4 regions of the Citrobacter meridianamericanus genome follow, and region 4 is predicted to be linked to each of the others. Evidence: predicted binding sites of a transcription regulator. Region 4 holds the regulator's gene; each other region holds the start of a gene.
What was found. Region 4 encodes PurR, which represses purine synthesis genes. Its sites were predicted from a motif close to CANGCAAACGTTTGCNTG; they were not measured.
Positions count from the first base shown of each region.

Region 1: purE (5-(carboxyamino)imidazole ribonucleotide mutase) is a predicted target of PurR. The motif match lies at 1,888-1,905, and genes of this name have one in related genera.
Region 2: purL (phosphoribosylformylglycinamidine synthase) is a predicted target of PurR. The motif match lies at 1,837-1,854, and genes of this name have one in related genera.
Region 3: purH (bifunctional phosphoribosylaminoimidazolecarboxamide formyltransferase/IMP cyclohydrolase) is a predicted target of PurR. The motif match lies at 1,339-1,356, and genes of this name have one in related genera.

Region 1 covers NZ_CP101036.1:3,918,144-3,921,296, forward strand. Annotated here, with positions in the region: gene cysS (cysteine--tRNA ligase) at 1-344, opposite strand, end outside; gene ppiB (peptidylprolyl isomerase B) at 518-1,012, shown strand; gene lpxH (UDP-2,3-diacylglucosamine diphosphatase) at 1,015-1,737, shown strand; gene purE (5-(carboxyamino)imidazole ribonucleotide mutase) at 1,976-2,485, shown strand; gene purK (5-(carboxyamino)imidazole ribonucleotide synthase) at 2,482-3,153, shown strand, end outside.
Region 2 covers NZ_CP101036.1:1,460,256-1,463,408, forward strand. Annotated here, with positions in the region: gene tadA (tRNA adenosine(34) deaminase TadA) at 1-109, shown strand, start outside; gene mltF (membrane-bound lytic murein transglycosylase MltF) at 122-1,672, opposite strand; gene purL (phosphoribosylformylglycinamidine synthase) at 1,930-3,153, shown strand, end outside.
Region 3 covers NZ_CP101036.1:4,973,436-4,976,588, reverse strand. Annotated here, with positions in the region: gene purH (bifunctional phosphoribosylaminoimidazolecarboxamide formyltransferase/IMP cyclohydrolase) at 1-1,232, opposite strand, end outside; rRNA gene NMD08_RS24160 (16S ribosomal RNA) at 1,852-3,153, shown strand, end outside.
Region 4 covers NZ_CP101036.1:2,956,276-2,959,428, reverse strand. Annotated here, with positions in the region: gene punR (DNA-binding transcriptional activator PunR) at 55-987, shown strand; gene purR (HTH-type transcriptional repressor PurR) at 984-2,009, opposite strand; gene cydH (cytochrome bd-I accessory subunit CydH) at 2,307-2,396, shown strand; gene NMD08_RS14495 (MFS transporter) at 2,572-3,153, shown strand, end outside.

The sequences.
Region 1 (3,153 bases), 960 kb from region 4:
GTCGCGCGCGGTTCCAGATCCGGGCGCAGAATATTCAGCGCATCAAAATCGCTATGCATTTCCGCAATCATACGATCAACCAACGCGACAAAGCTTTCACCGTTTTCATTCGCGCGCTTGATGATTTTGTCATCGATATCGGTAATGTTGCGCACATACTTCAGCTTATAGCCGAGGAAGCGCAGATAGCGTGCAACGACGTCGAAAGAAACGAAGGTACGTCCGTGGCCAATATGACAGAGATCGTAAACGGTAATACCACACACGTACATGCCGACTTCCCCGGCATGAATAGGTTTGAATTCCTCTTTTTGGCGCGTCAGTGTATTAAAGATTTTTAACATCGAAGATTCCGTGTAGACGTGTGTGGATAGTAAAGTCTGTATAATACCCATAATTGAGACCGGAAGCAGCACACTTTGCGAGGTGATCGCAGCTTGCGGTTATGCTATAACACACCCCTAACTCTGACCCTTGACGGGGTCGAAGCACCAATCTATCGGAACAGGATGCAAAAATGGTTACTTTCCACACTAATCACGGCGATATCGTAATCAAAACGTTTGATGATAAAGCGCCTGAAACAGTTAAAAACTTCCTGGACTACTGCCGCGAAGGTTTTTATAACAACACCATTTTCCACCGTGTTATTAACGGTTTCATGATCCAGGGCGGCGGTTTCGAGCCGGGCATGAAGCAAAAAGCCACGAAAGAAGCGATCAAAAACGAAGCGAACAACGGTCTGAAAAATACCCGTGGTACGCTGGCAATGGCGCGTACTCAGGCTCCGCACTCCGCAACCGCACAGTTCTTTATCAACGTTGCAGACAACGACTTCCTGAACTTCTCTGGCGAAAGCATGCAGGGTTGGGGTTACTGCGTGTTCGCTGAAGTGGTTGAAGGCATGGACGTGGTTGATAAAATCAAAGGCGTTTCCACCGGTCGCAGCGGCATGCACCAGGATGTGCCAAAAGAAGACGTCATCATTGAAAACGTGACCGTCAGCGAGTAATCGTGGCGACACTGTTTATTGCAGACCTTCACCTCTGCACAGAAGAACCGGCGATCACCGCCGGTTTTCTGCGTTTTTTAGCCGGCGATGCGCGCAAGGCCGATGCGCTATACATTCTCGGCGATCTGTTTGAAGCCTGGATTGGCGATGACGATCCTAATCCGCTGCATCATGAAATGGCCGAGGCGATAAAAGCGTTGGCTGACACCGGCGTCCCCTGCTTTTTTATTCACGGCAACCGTGACTTTCTGCTCGGCAAGCGTTTTGCCCGTGCAAGCGGCATGACCTTGCTTCCCGAAGAAAAAGTGCTCGACCTGTATGGCCGCAAGGTGCTGATCATGCATGGCGACACCTTGTGTACCGACGACGCGGGCTATCAGGCGTTTCGCGCCAAAGTGCATCAACCCTGGCTACAGAAGCTGTTTCTCGCCCTGCCCCTGTTCGTTCGCCAGCGCATTGCCGCAAAAATGCGCGCCGGAAGTCTTGCCGCCAACAGCAGTAAATCGCTGGAAATCATGGATGTGAATCCGCAGGCCGTGATTAACGAGATGGAAAAACATCAGGTCCAGTGGTTAATTCACGGTCATACACACCGTCCGGCTGTCCACGAACTCACGGCCAATGAACAACCCGCTTTCCGCGTGGTATTAGGCGCATGGCATACCGAAGGCTCAATGGTAAAAGTCACGTCCAGCGACGTTGAGCTAATCGCTTTTCCGTTTTAATTCTGCAGGCACCCAGTTCCTCTTTACACAAAACTATTCGAGTTGCATCGAGGCGGCAAATCTGTGAGTCCCCTGGAGCTTACAAAAGTAAGTGACTGGGGTGAGCAGATGCAGCCAACAAAGAGGCAGCTTGAAGAGTGAAGTGTAAAGCGCGCAATCGTTTTCCTTGAGATTGAATTATGCTATTCTCGGTGGCCTCAAAAGTCGAGTGTAGTGCACCACAGGAGTTTTCAGACGCATGTCTTCCCGCAATAATCCGGCGCGTGTCGCCATCGTGATGGGGTCCAAAAGCGACTGGGCTACCATGCAGTTCGCCGCCGAAATCTTCGAAATCCTGAACGTTCCGCATCATGTTGAAGTCGTCTCCGCCCACCGCACCCCAGACAAGCTATTCAGCTTCGCCGAAAATGCTGAAGAGAACGGCTATCAGGTGATAATTGCCGGTGCCGGCGGCGCTGCACATCTGCCAGGTATGATTGCGGCGAAAACGCTGGTGCCTGTTCTCGGCGTTCCGGTGCAAAGCGCGGCGTTGAGCGGCGTAGATAGCCTCTACTCCATTGTTCAAATGCCGCGCGGAATTCCCGTTGGAACGCTGGCGATCGGCAAAGCGGGTGCGGCCAATGCGGCTCTGCTGGCAGCACAGATTCTTGCTACACACGACAAAACATTACACCAGCGTCTGGACGACTGGCGCAAAGCGCAAACCGATGAGGTGCTGGAAAACCCGGACCCGCGAGGTGCGGCATGAAGCAGGTTTGCGTACTCGGTAACGGTCAGTTAGGGCGCATGCTGCGCCAGGCCGGTGAGCCGCTGGGTATTGCGGTCTGGCCCGTCGGGCTGGATGCTGAGCCTGCTGCAGTACCTTTTCAGCAAAGCGTAATCACCGCAGAGATTGAACGCTGGCCGGAAACGGCGCTCACTCGCGAACTGGCGCGCCACCCAGCGTTTGTTAACCGCGACGTTTTCCCGATTATTGCCGACCGCCTGACGCAAAAGCAGCTTTTCGACAAGCTCGACCTGGCGACTGCGCCGTGGCAACTGTTGGCGGATAAAAGCGAATGGCCTGCGGTATTCGACAAACTGGGTGAACTGGCTATCGTCAAGCGCCGCATCGGTGGCTACGACGGTCGTGGGCAATGGCGTTTACGCGCCAATGAAACCGAACAACTTCCAGACGACTGCTACGGCGAGTGCATCGTCGAGCGGGGAATCAACTTCTCTGGTGAAGTGTCGCTGGTGGGGGCTCGTGCGCACGACGGCAGCACCGTCTTCTATCCGCTGACCCATAACCTGCACCAGGACGGTATTCTGCGCACCAGCGTAGTCTTCCCGCAGGCTAACGCCAGACAGCAGGCGCAGGCCGAAGCGATGCTCTCTGCCATCATGCAGGAACTGGGCTATGTCGGTGTGATGGCG
Region 2 (3,153 bases), 1.5 Mb from region 4:
TGACGTGACCGAAGGCGTGTTACGGGATGAATGCGCCACGCTGCTCAGTGATTTCTTCCGCATGCGTCGGCAGGAGATCAAAGCGTTGAAAAAATCCGCCAATCAGTAAATACCAATCAGGCTACTTATCCTCTTTCTTTTGTGCTGAAAACAGCAGCGAAGGGGAGTGCGACAGGTAGTTTGACGATGTCTGAGTCAGAAACGCTGAAAGCGGAAATTTATCTTTACCCACCAGCTCAGCCGGTGACACCGCCGGATAATCCTGAGCCAGTTGCATTTTTTCCTGCGCCTGTTTTTCTTTCTCCTGCAGATACCCCACCAGGCTAATCTGGTATTTACGGATATTTTCCACATAAGCGTAGGCTTCGTGACCACGCGCATAGCCATAGGTCAACTTGCTGTAATACGGCTTTTGGCTGAGTAGTGGCAGTCGCTGTTTTACGTCGGACCAGCTGTTCGGATTGCCTTTTGTTTTCACCGTCAGCGCCCGGGCATCCAGCATGTGCGCATAACCCATGTTGTAGGCCGCGAGCGCAAACCAGATACGTTCCCCTTCGGGAACGGTATCCGGCACTTTACTCATCATATCCTGCAAATACCGCGCGCCGCCGCTGATGCTCTGTTCTGCATCGGTACGGTCAGTTAGCCCGAGACTCTGGGCGGTATTTTTGGTCAGCATCATCAGCCCGCGTACCCCAGTCGGGGATGTGGCCTGCGCATCCCAGTGCGACTCCTGATAGGATATTGCGGCGAGCAGTCGCCAGTCTATCTCCTGCGCATACTTCTCAAAGAGCGGCTTGAGGTCCGGCAATACGCTGTCTACGGCACGCAAAAAGGTGCGGGTATCAACATAGTCAAAATCATCGCCATGCCCAAGATACTTCTCTTCCAGCCGCGCCAGAGAACCATCTTCATTCATGGTATTAAAGAAATCCAACAGCGCGGCAGACAGCGTGTTGTCATTGTCCAGACGACTAAACCAGGTCACCGGTTGTTCGTCGGAAACGTCCAACGCCACGGCCAGCTCAGGATGAACGCGCTGGTATAAACTGATGGCGACGGAATCGGCAATGGTGTAATCCAGCTTTCCGGCGATAACATCATCAAGCAGTTCAGTGGTCCCTTTTTTGTCATCGACCTTCCAGCTCAGCTCGGGGAATTTTTTCTCTTTTAGCTGTTGGAGATCGTTAACCACCACATGTCCTGGGGCGATAGTCAGTTGGCTTTCGTTCACGGTGGCGAGCGTGCGCGGGCGGTATTGTCCAACCCGATACACCAACTGTTGTGAAACTGAATAATAGGTCGGTCCTGGCTGGTAATTTTTTACCCGCTCGCTGTTATAGACCAGACCTGCGGCTAACAGATCGGCATTACCGTTATCCAGGTCGTCGAAAAGCTGGCTAATGTTCTGGCGCACTGTGACGTTTAACTTCACGCCCAGGTAGTTGGCGAACGCCTGGGCCAGTTCATAATCCAGACCGAATTTTTTGCCGTTGAGGGTTGCGTAAGTTAACGGCGAGTCGAGGGTACTGACGCGCAGCTCTCCCCGCGACTGAATGGCGGCGATACGATTTTCGGCTTTACCGAACCAGGGGATAGATGGCCAAAGGGCCGCTGCCAACAACAGCGTTAATATGCCGATGAACAGATAATTAATCTTTAATTTTTTCAATTAGTTAATTCTCTGAACCGTACGTTTTCTCTGCCTGCTGTGGTGCTGATTAAGAAGTGAAGTCGTCATTAATGAGCGGCATTTTGCTTAAACTTGCGCCAGTTGGCAACTTATTCAGAAACCAGACCGCATTTGATGATAAGAAATGGTCGTGATTTTATTTCGACGCAAACGGTTTCGTCGGCGCGCCAGATTCTTTATAATGACGCCCGTTTCCCCCACTTGGGCACACCGAAAGCTTAGAAGACGAGAGACTTATGATGGAAATTCTGCGTGGTTCACCTGCACTGTCTGCATTCCGTATTAACAAACTGCTGGCACGTTTTCAGGCTGCCAACCTCCAGGTCCACAATATTTACGCCGAGTACGTCCATTTTGCCGATCTGAATGCACCGCTGAATGAGGACGAGCACGCACAACTAGCACGTCTGCTGAAATATGGTCCTGCTCTTCACAGCCACGCCCCTGAAGGCAAACTGCTGCTGGTTACGCCTCGCCCTGGCACCATCTCCCCGTGGTCTTCTAAAGCGACTGATATTGCCCACAACTGCGGCCTGCAGCAGATTAACCGCCTGGAACGTGGCATTGCCTGGTATGTTGAGGCCTCTACGTTGACCGCTGAGCAGTGGCAGATGGTTGCCGATGAACTGCACGACCGCATGATGGAAACGGTTTTCCCAGCACTGAACGATGCCGAAAAGCTGTTTGTACATCATCAGCCAGCACCGGTCTTAAGCGTTGATCTGCTGGGTGAGGGACGCCAGGCACTGATCGACGCTAACCTGCGTCTGGGCCTGGCGCTGGCGGAAGACGAAATCGACTATCTGCAGGATGCGTTCACCAAACTGGGACGCAACCCGAACGACATTGAACTGTACATGTTTGCGCAGGCAAACTCCGAGCACTGCCGCCACAAGATTTTTAACGCCGACTGGATTATCGATGGTAAACAGCAGCCGAAGTCGCTGTTCAAGATGATCAAAAATACCTTCGAAACTACGCCGGACCACGTGCTGTCTGCCTATAAAGACAACGCTGCGGTAATGGAAGGTTCTGAAGTGGGTCGTTACTTTGCCGACCACAAAACCGGCCGCTACGATTTCCATCAGGAGCCAGCCCACATCCTGATGAAGGTAGAAACCCACAACCATCCGACGGCTATCTCTCCGTGGCCGGGTGCGGCAACCGGCTCCGGCGGCGAAATCCGCGACGAGGGGGCAACCGGTCGTGGTGCAAAACCGAAAGCAGGGCTGGTGGGTTTCTCCGTTTCCAACCTGCGTATTCCAGGCTTTGAACAGCCATGGGAAGAAGATTTCGGTAAGCCGGACCGTATTGTTACCGCACTCGATATCATGACCGAAGGGCCACTGGGCGGCGCGGCGTTTAATAATGAATTTGGTCGCCCGGCGCTGACGGGGTATTTCCGCACCTATGAAGAAAAGGTTAACAGTCACAACGGCGAAGAACTGCGCGGTTACCAT
Region 3 (3,153 bases), 2.0 Mb from region 4:
TCGGTCGGCTGGCGTTTGGTTACCACGCGCAGTTCAGCTTCGCTCACCATACCGAGGTCGCGGTCCTGGACCAGCAGGCCGCCGTTCACACGCTTGAAGTCCAGACCCGGTACGCGCTGCGCCCATTGGCCGCAAACCAGCACGCGAACGTTCTGCTTGGCAGCGGTAATTTTCAATGCTTCTTCGGTGGCGGAAGGCGCGATGATCACTTCCACGAACTGGCGGGAGATAATCGCCTGCGCGGTTTCAGCATCCAGCTCGCGGTTAAAAGCGATGATGCCGCCGAATGCGGAGGTTGGGTCGGTTTTGTAAGCGCGGTCGTAAGCGTCAAGAATAGAGGTGCTTACCGCTACACCGCACGGGTTTGCGTGCTTAACGATAACGCATGCCGGTTCGCTGAACTCTTTCACGCACTCCAGCGCCGCATCGGTATCGGCGATGTTGTTGTAGGAAAGTGCTTTGCCCTGTACCTGCTGCGCGGTGGCAACGGAGGCTTCTTTAACATTCTCTTCTATATAGAAGGCAGCCTGCTGGTGGCTGTTCTCGCCGTAACGCATATCCTGCTTCTTAATGAAGTTCAGGTTCAGCGTACGTGGGAAGCGACCGGCGGCTTCTTTGCTTTCGCCGTGATAGGCCGGAACCATGCTGCCAAAGTAGTTGGCGATCATGCTGTCGTAAGCGGCGGTGTGTTCGAAGGCTTTAATCGCGAGATCGAAACGCGTGTCGAGGGTCAGAGAACCATCGTTGGCATCCATCTCTTTAATAATGGCATCGTAGTCGCTGCTCTTCACAACGATAGCTACATCTTTATGGTTCTTGGCTGCAGAGCGCACCATGGTCGGGCCGCCGATATCAATGTTCTCTACGGCATCTTCCAGAGAACAGCCTTCGCGGGCGACGGTCTGGGCGAACGGGTACAAGTTAACAACCACCATATCGATAGGCGCGATACCATGTTGCTCCATTATTCCGTCATCCTGACCACGGCGACCAAGAATGCCGCCGTGGACTTTTGGATGCAGGGTCTTCACGCGTCCATCCATCATTTCCGGGAAGCCGGTGTAATCGGAAACTTCGGTCACTGGCAGACCTTTCTCCGCTAACAGGCGGGCAGTGCCACCTGTAGACAGTAGCTCCACACCGCGTGCGGAAAGTGCCTGAGCGAATTCGATGATACCGGCCTTGTCAGAAACACTGAGCAGAGCGCGGCGGACTGGACGACGTTGTTGCATGGTAAATCCCCTGGATTTGACTATTACAGAGAGCGTTAGGTGAATTCTTGGCTAAAAACTCAGCTAACGCCCCTTACGGGGCATCCTTGTTGTGCGGGGGCATTGTAACGAAAACGTTTGCGCAACGCTCGCGAATTTTTATTTTTCACTTTTGTCCCTCGTTTCGACCGCTGAAGACTGTACATATACAGAAAGGATCGCAGAAGTAATGGGTGAGTTTGTGGATAACTCTGTGTGCAAATGGGTATAAAGCGGGGTTTTGCTGTGGAATGCAGCACTCAGTCATTTTTCTGTCATTTAAGGGTTGCGGGCTGCAGGAAACTCCCTATAATGCGCCTCCATCGACACGGCGGATGTGAATCACTTCACACAAACAGCCGGTCCGGTTGAAGAGAAAACCTGAAAATGAGGGTTGACTCTGAAAGAGGAAAGCGTAATATACGCCACCTCGCGACAGAGCGCTAAAGCGCGTCGCAACTGCTCTTTAACAATTTATCAGACAATCTGTGTGGGCACTCGAAGATACGGATTCTTAACGTCGCAAGACGAAAATGAATACCAAGTCTCTGAGTGAACATACGTAATTCATTACGAAGTTTAATTCACGAGCATCAAACTTAAATTGAAGAGTTTGATCATGGCTCAGATTGAACGCTGGCGGCAGGCCTAACACATGCAAGTCGAACGGTAGCACAGAGGAGCTTGCTCCTTGGGTGACGAGTGGCGGACGGGTGAGTAATGTCTGGGAAACTGCCCGATGGAGGGGGATAACTACTGGAAACGGTAGCTAATACCGCATAACGTCGCAAGACCAAAGAGGGGGACCTTCGGGCCTCTTGCCATCGGATGTGCCCAGATGGGATTAGCTAGTAGGTGGGGTAACGGCTCACCTAGGCGACGATCCCTAGCTGGTCTGAGAGGATGACCAGCCACACTGGAACTGAGACACGGTCCAGACTCCTACGGGAGGCAGCAGTGGGGAATATTGCACAATGGGCGCAAGCCTGATGCAGCCATGCCGCGTGTATGAAGAAGGCCTTCGGGTTGTAAAGTACTTTCAGCGAGGAGGAAGGTGTTGAGGTTAATAACCTCAGCAATTGACGTTACTCGCAGAAGAAGCACCGGCTAACTCCGTGCCAGCAGCCGCGGTAATACGGAGGGTGCAAGCGTTAATCGGAATTACTGGGCGTAAAGCGCACGCAGGCGGTCTGTCAAGTCGGATGTGAAATCCCCGGGCTCAACCTGGGAACTGCATCCGAAACTGGCAGGCTAGAGTCTTGTAGAGGGGGTAGAATTCCAGGTGTAGCGGTGAAATGCGTAGAGATCTGGAGGAATACCGGTGGCGAAGGCGGCCCCCTGGACAAAGACTGACGCTCAGGTGCGAAAGCGTGGGGAGCAAACAGGATTAGATACCCTGGTAGTCCACGCCGTAAACGATGTCGACTTGGAGGTTGTGCCCTTGAGGCGTGGCTTCCGGAGCTAACGCGTTAAGTCGACCGCCTGGGGAGTACGGCCGCAAGGTTAAAACTCAAATGAATTGACGGGGGCCCGCACAAGCGGTGGAGCATGTGGTTTAATTCGATGCAACGCGAAGAACCTTACCTACTCTTGACATCCAGAGAACTTTCCAGAGATGGATTGGTGCCTTCGGGAACTCTGAGACAGGTGCTGCATGGCTGTCGTCAGCTCGTGTTGTGAAATGTTGGGTTAAGTCCCGCAACGAGCGCAACCCTTATCCTTTGTTGCCAGCGGTTAGGCCGGGAACTCAAAGGAGACTGCCAGTGATAAACTGGAGGAAGGTGGGGATGACGTCAAGTCATCATGGCCCTTACGAGTAGGGCTACACACGTGCTACAATGGCATATACAAAGAGAAGCGACCTCGCGAGAGCAAGCGGACCTCATAAAGTATGTCGTAGTCC
Region 4 (3,153 bases):
TGCTGTGAAACGCTAATATTTGCTTACTGATTTCAAATTTTTTGCAGGCAGAATATGTGGTCGGAATATTCACTTGAAGTGGTTGATGCGGTTGCGCGTAATGGCAGCTTTAGTTCGGCCGCGCAGGAGTTGCACCGTGTACCCTCGGCGGTAAGCTACACCGTACGTCAGCTGGAAGAGTGGCTGGCGGTGCCGCTTTTTGAGCGACGTCATCGGGATGTGGAGTTGACGCCTGCCGGTGCGTGGTTCCTCAAAGAAGGCCGCTCTGTTATCAAAAAAATGCAGATCACCCGCCAGCAATGTCAGCAAATTGCCAACGGCTGGCGCGGACAGCTGGCGATTGCGGTAGATAACATTGTTCGCCCGGATCGCACCCGACAGATGATCGTGGATTTCTATCGTCATTTTGATGATGTGGAACTGTTGGTTTTCCAGGAAGTGTTTAACGGCGTCTGGGATGCGCTGTCCGATGGCCGCGTTGAGCTGGCAATTGGCGCCACGCAGGCGATTCCGGTGGGGGGACGCTATACCTTTCGCGACATGGGAATGCTGAGCTGGAGTTGCGTGGTGGCCAGCCATCATCCGTTGGCGTCAATGCCTGGGCCGCTTAGCGACGACACGTTGCGCAACTGGCCGTCGCTGGTGCGTGAAGATACTTCCCGTACGCTGCCAAAACGCATTACCTGGCTGCTGGATAACCAAAAACGTGTCGTGGTGCCTGACTGGGAATCTTCCGCTACCTGCTTATCCGCAGGGTTGTGTGTTGGCATGGTACCGACGCATTTTGCCAAACCGTGGATCGATAGCGGCAAGTGGGTCGCGCTACAGCTGGAAAATCCATTTCCTGATGCCGCATGCTGTCTGACATGGCAACAGAACGATACGTCACCTGCATTGAGCTGGCTGTTGGACTATTTAGGGGATAGCGAAACGCTGAACAAAGAGTGGCTGCGGGAGCCAGATGAGGCTCCCGCACAACGGTCTTAACGACGGTAATCGCGGAACGGGCCGTCGGCAACGGAGCGACGCTCTACCAGACGCGGATGCACCTCGATAGATTGCGACTCTTCACGTTTATTCACGATACGGTCTAACAGCATATTGAAGGCCGTTTCACCGAGCGAATCTTTAGGCTGGTGAATGGTCGTCAGAGCCGGCGTGAAGAAACGGGCGTTGCGCACGTTGTCGTAGCCGATAAGCGAGATATCCTGCGGTACCCGCAGTCCCATCTCATCAGCGGCGCACAGCGCACCCATCGCCATGATATCGCCACCACAGAAGACGGCGGTCGGACGATGCGGCTGTGACAGAATTTGCTGCATGGCGCGATAGCCGGATTCAGGCTCAAAATCCCCCTGGACAATCCAGTTGTCCGGTACTTTTATCAGCGCTTCTTCCATCGCTTTCATAAAGCCAGCCAGACGCCCGGCTCCGGTGTTACGTTCCATTGGGCCTGGGATCACGCCAATCTCACGATGACCGCGTTCGACCAGATACCGACCCGCCATGTAACCACCTTCGAAGGCATTATCAATGACGGTATCGGTAAAGTCGGCTTTGGCCTCGCCCCAGTCCATGACGACCATCGGGATATGGCGGTATTCTTCGAGCATCGAAAGCAGCGACTCCGGATACTCAGAGCACATCACCAGCAGACCATCAACGCGCTTTTGCGCCATCATCGACAGATAAGCCTGCTGTTTTTCAAGGCTGTTCCATGCGTTACCCAGAATCAGGGTATAGCCTTTCTGGAAACAGTTTTTCTCAACGGCTTCGATAATTTCAGCGAAATAGGCCGCTTCACTGCTGGTGGCCAGCAAGCCAATAGACTTGGTGTGATTCACCTTCAGGCTGCGCGCAACTGCGCTCGGAGAATAGTGCAGCTCTTTGATTGCCGCCCAGACAGCATTACGCGTTTCTTCCGCGACAAAGCGCGTCTTGTTAATCACGTGTGATACGGTTGTAGTGGAAACGTTTGCTCGCTTCGCTACATCTTTAATTGTTGCCATTACATCTCACTCCAGACCATATCCTAAGCTCCTGAGAAAACTCCAGGTAAACGTTTGCCTTCACACACCCTTAGCGCAACGTAAGGGTTGCGGCACGCCGGGAAAACGACACGGAACGTCAGGAAGGGGTCAATGGCCGGTACGCTAATCAAGTAAGCGTGGAATTTTGTCTGATCTTAACGAAAAGGGGAAGAGTTAAAAGCAGTTATCAATATAAATCGTGAGAGATTTTTGCTTTCAAGTGTGTAAAAATGCGCAATATCACTTTTTGTGTGGGAATAAAAAGGAGAAAACTTGATGAGCACCGATCTGAAATTTTCGTTAGTGACTACCATTATTGTTCTGGGTTTGATCGTCGCGGGTGGCCTGACCGCAGCGCTGCATTAATTTCCTCGAGGGAGTTAGCTCTCCCTCACTCTTTCCGCTCGTCTATCTCTTCTATTGTTTGCGAATAAGCAAAAGTCTTTTGCAATTTTGTTAACTTTATTAATTTTGCGATCAATGTCATGCTTTTGACTCTTATTTTATGTCGCGCCACGGCTCGACGTTACGGAGTCGCAATATGAAACTCAATTATCCTTTACTGGCGCTGGCGATCGGAGCGTTTGGCATTGGCACCACCGAATTTTCGCCAATGGGATTATTGCCCGTCATAGCCAAAGGAGTGGATGTTTCGATTCCGGCCGCCGGCATGTTAATCAGCGCGTATGCGGTTGGCGTGATGGTGGGGGCTCCGCTGATGACATTATTATTGTCTCATCGTGCGCGACGTAATGCGTTGATTTTCCTGATGGCGATTTTCACGTTGGGTAATGTCCTCTCGGCGATTTCACCGGATTACTCCACGCTGATGTTATCACGCATTTTGACCAGTCTTAATCACGGGGCATTTTTCGGCCTTGGCTCTGTGGTTGCTGCAAGTGTGGTGCCCAAACATAAACAGGCCAGTGCCGTGGCAACCATGTTTATGGGGTTAACCATTGCCAATATTGGCGGCGTTCCGGCGGCGACCTGGCTTGGTGAAAGCATCGGCTGGCGCATGTCGTTCATGGCAACGGCAGGGCTCGGCGTTATCGCCATGGTCAGTCTGTTCTTCTCATTACCCAAAGGCGGGGCGGGAGAGCGTCCGGATGTCCGCAGCGAA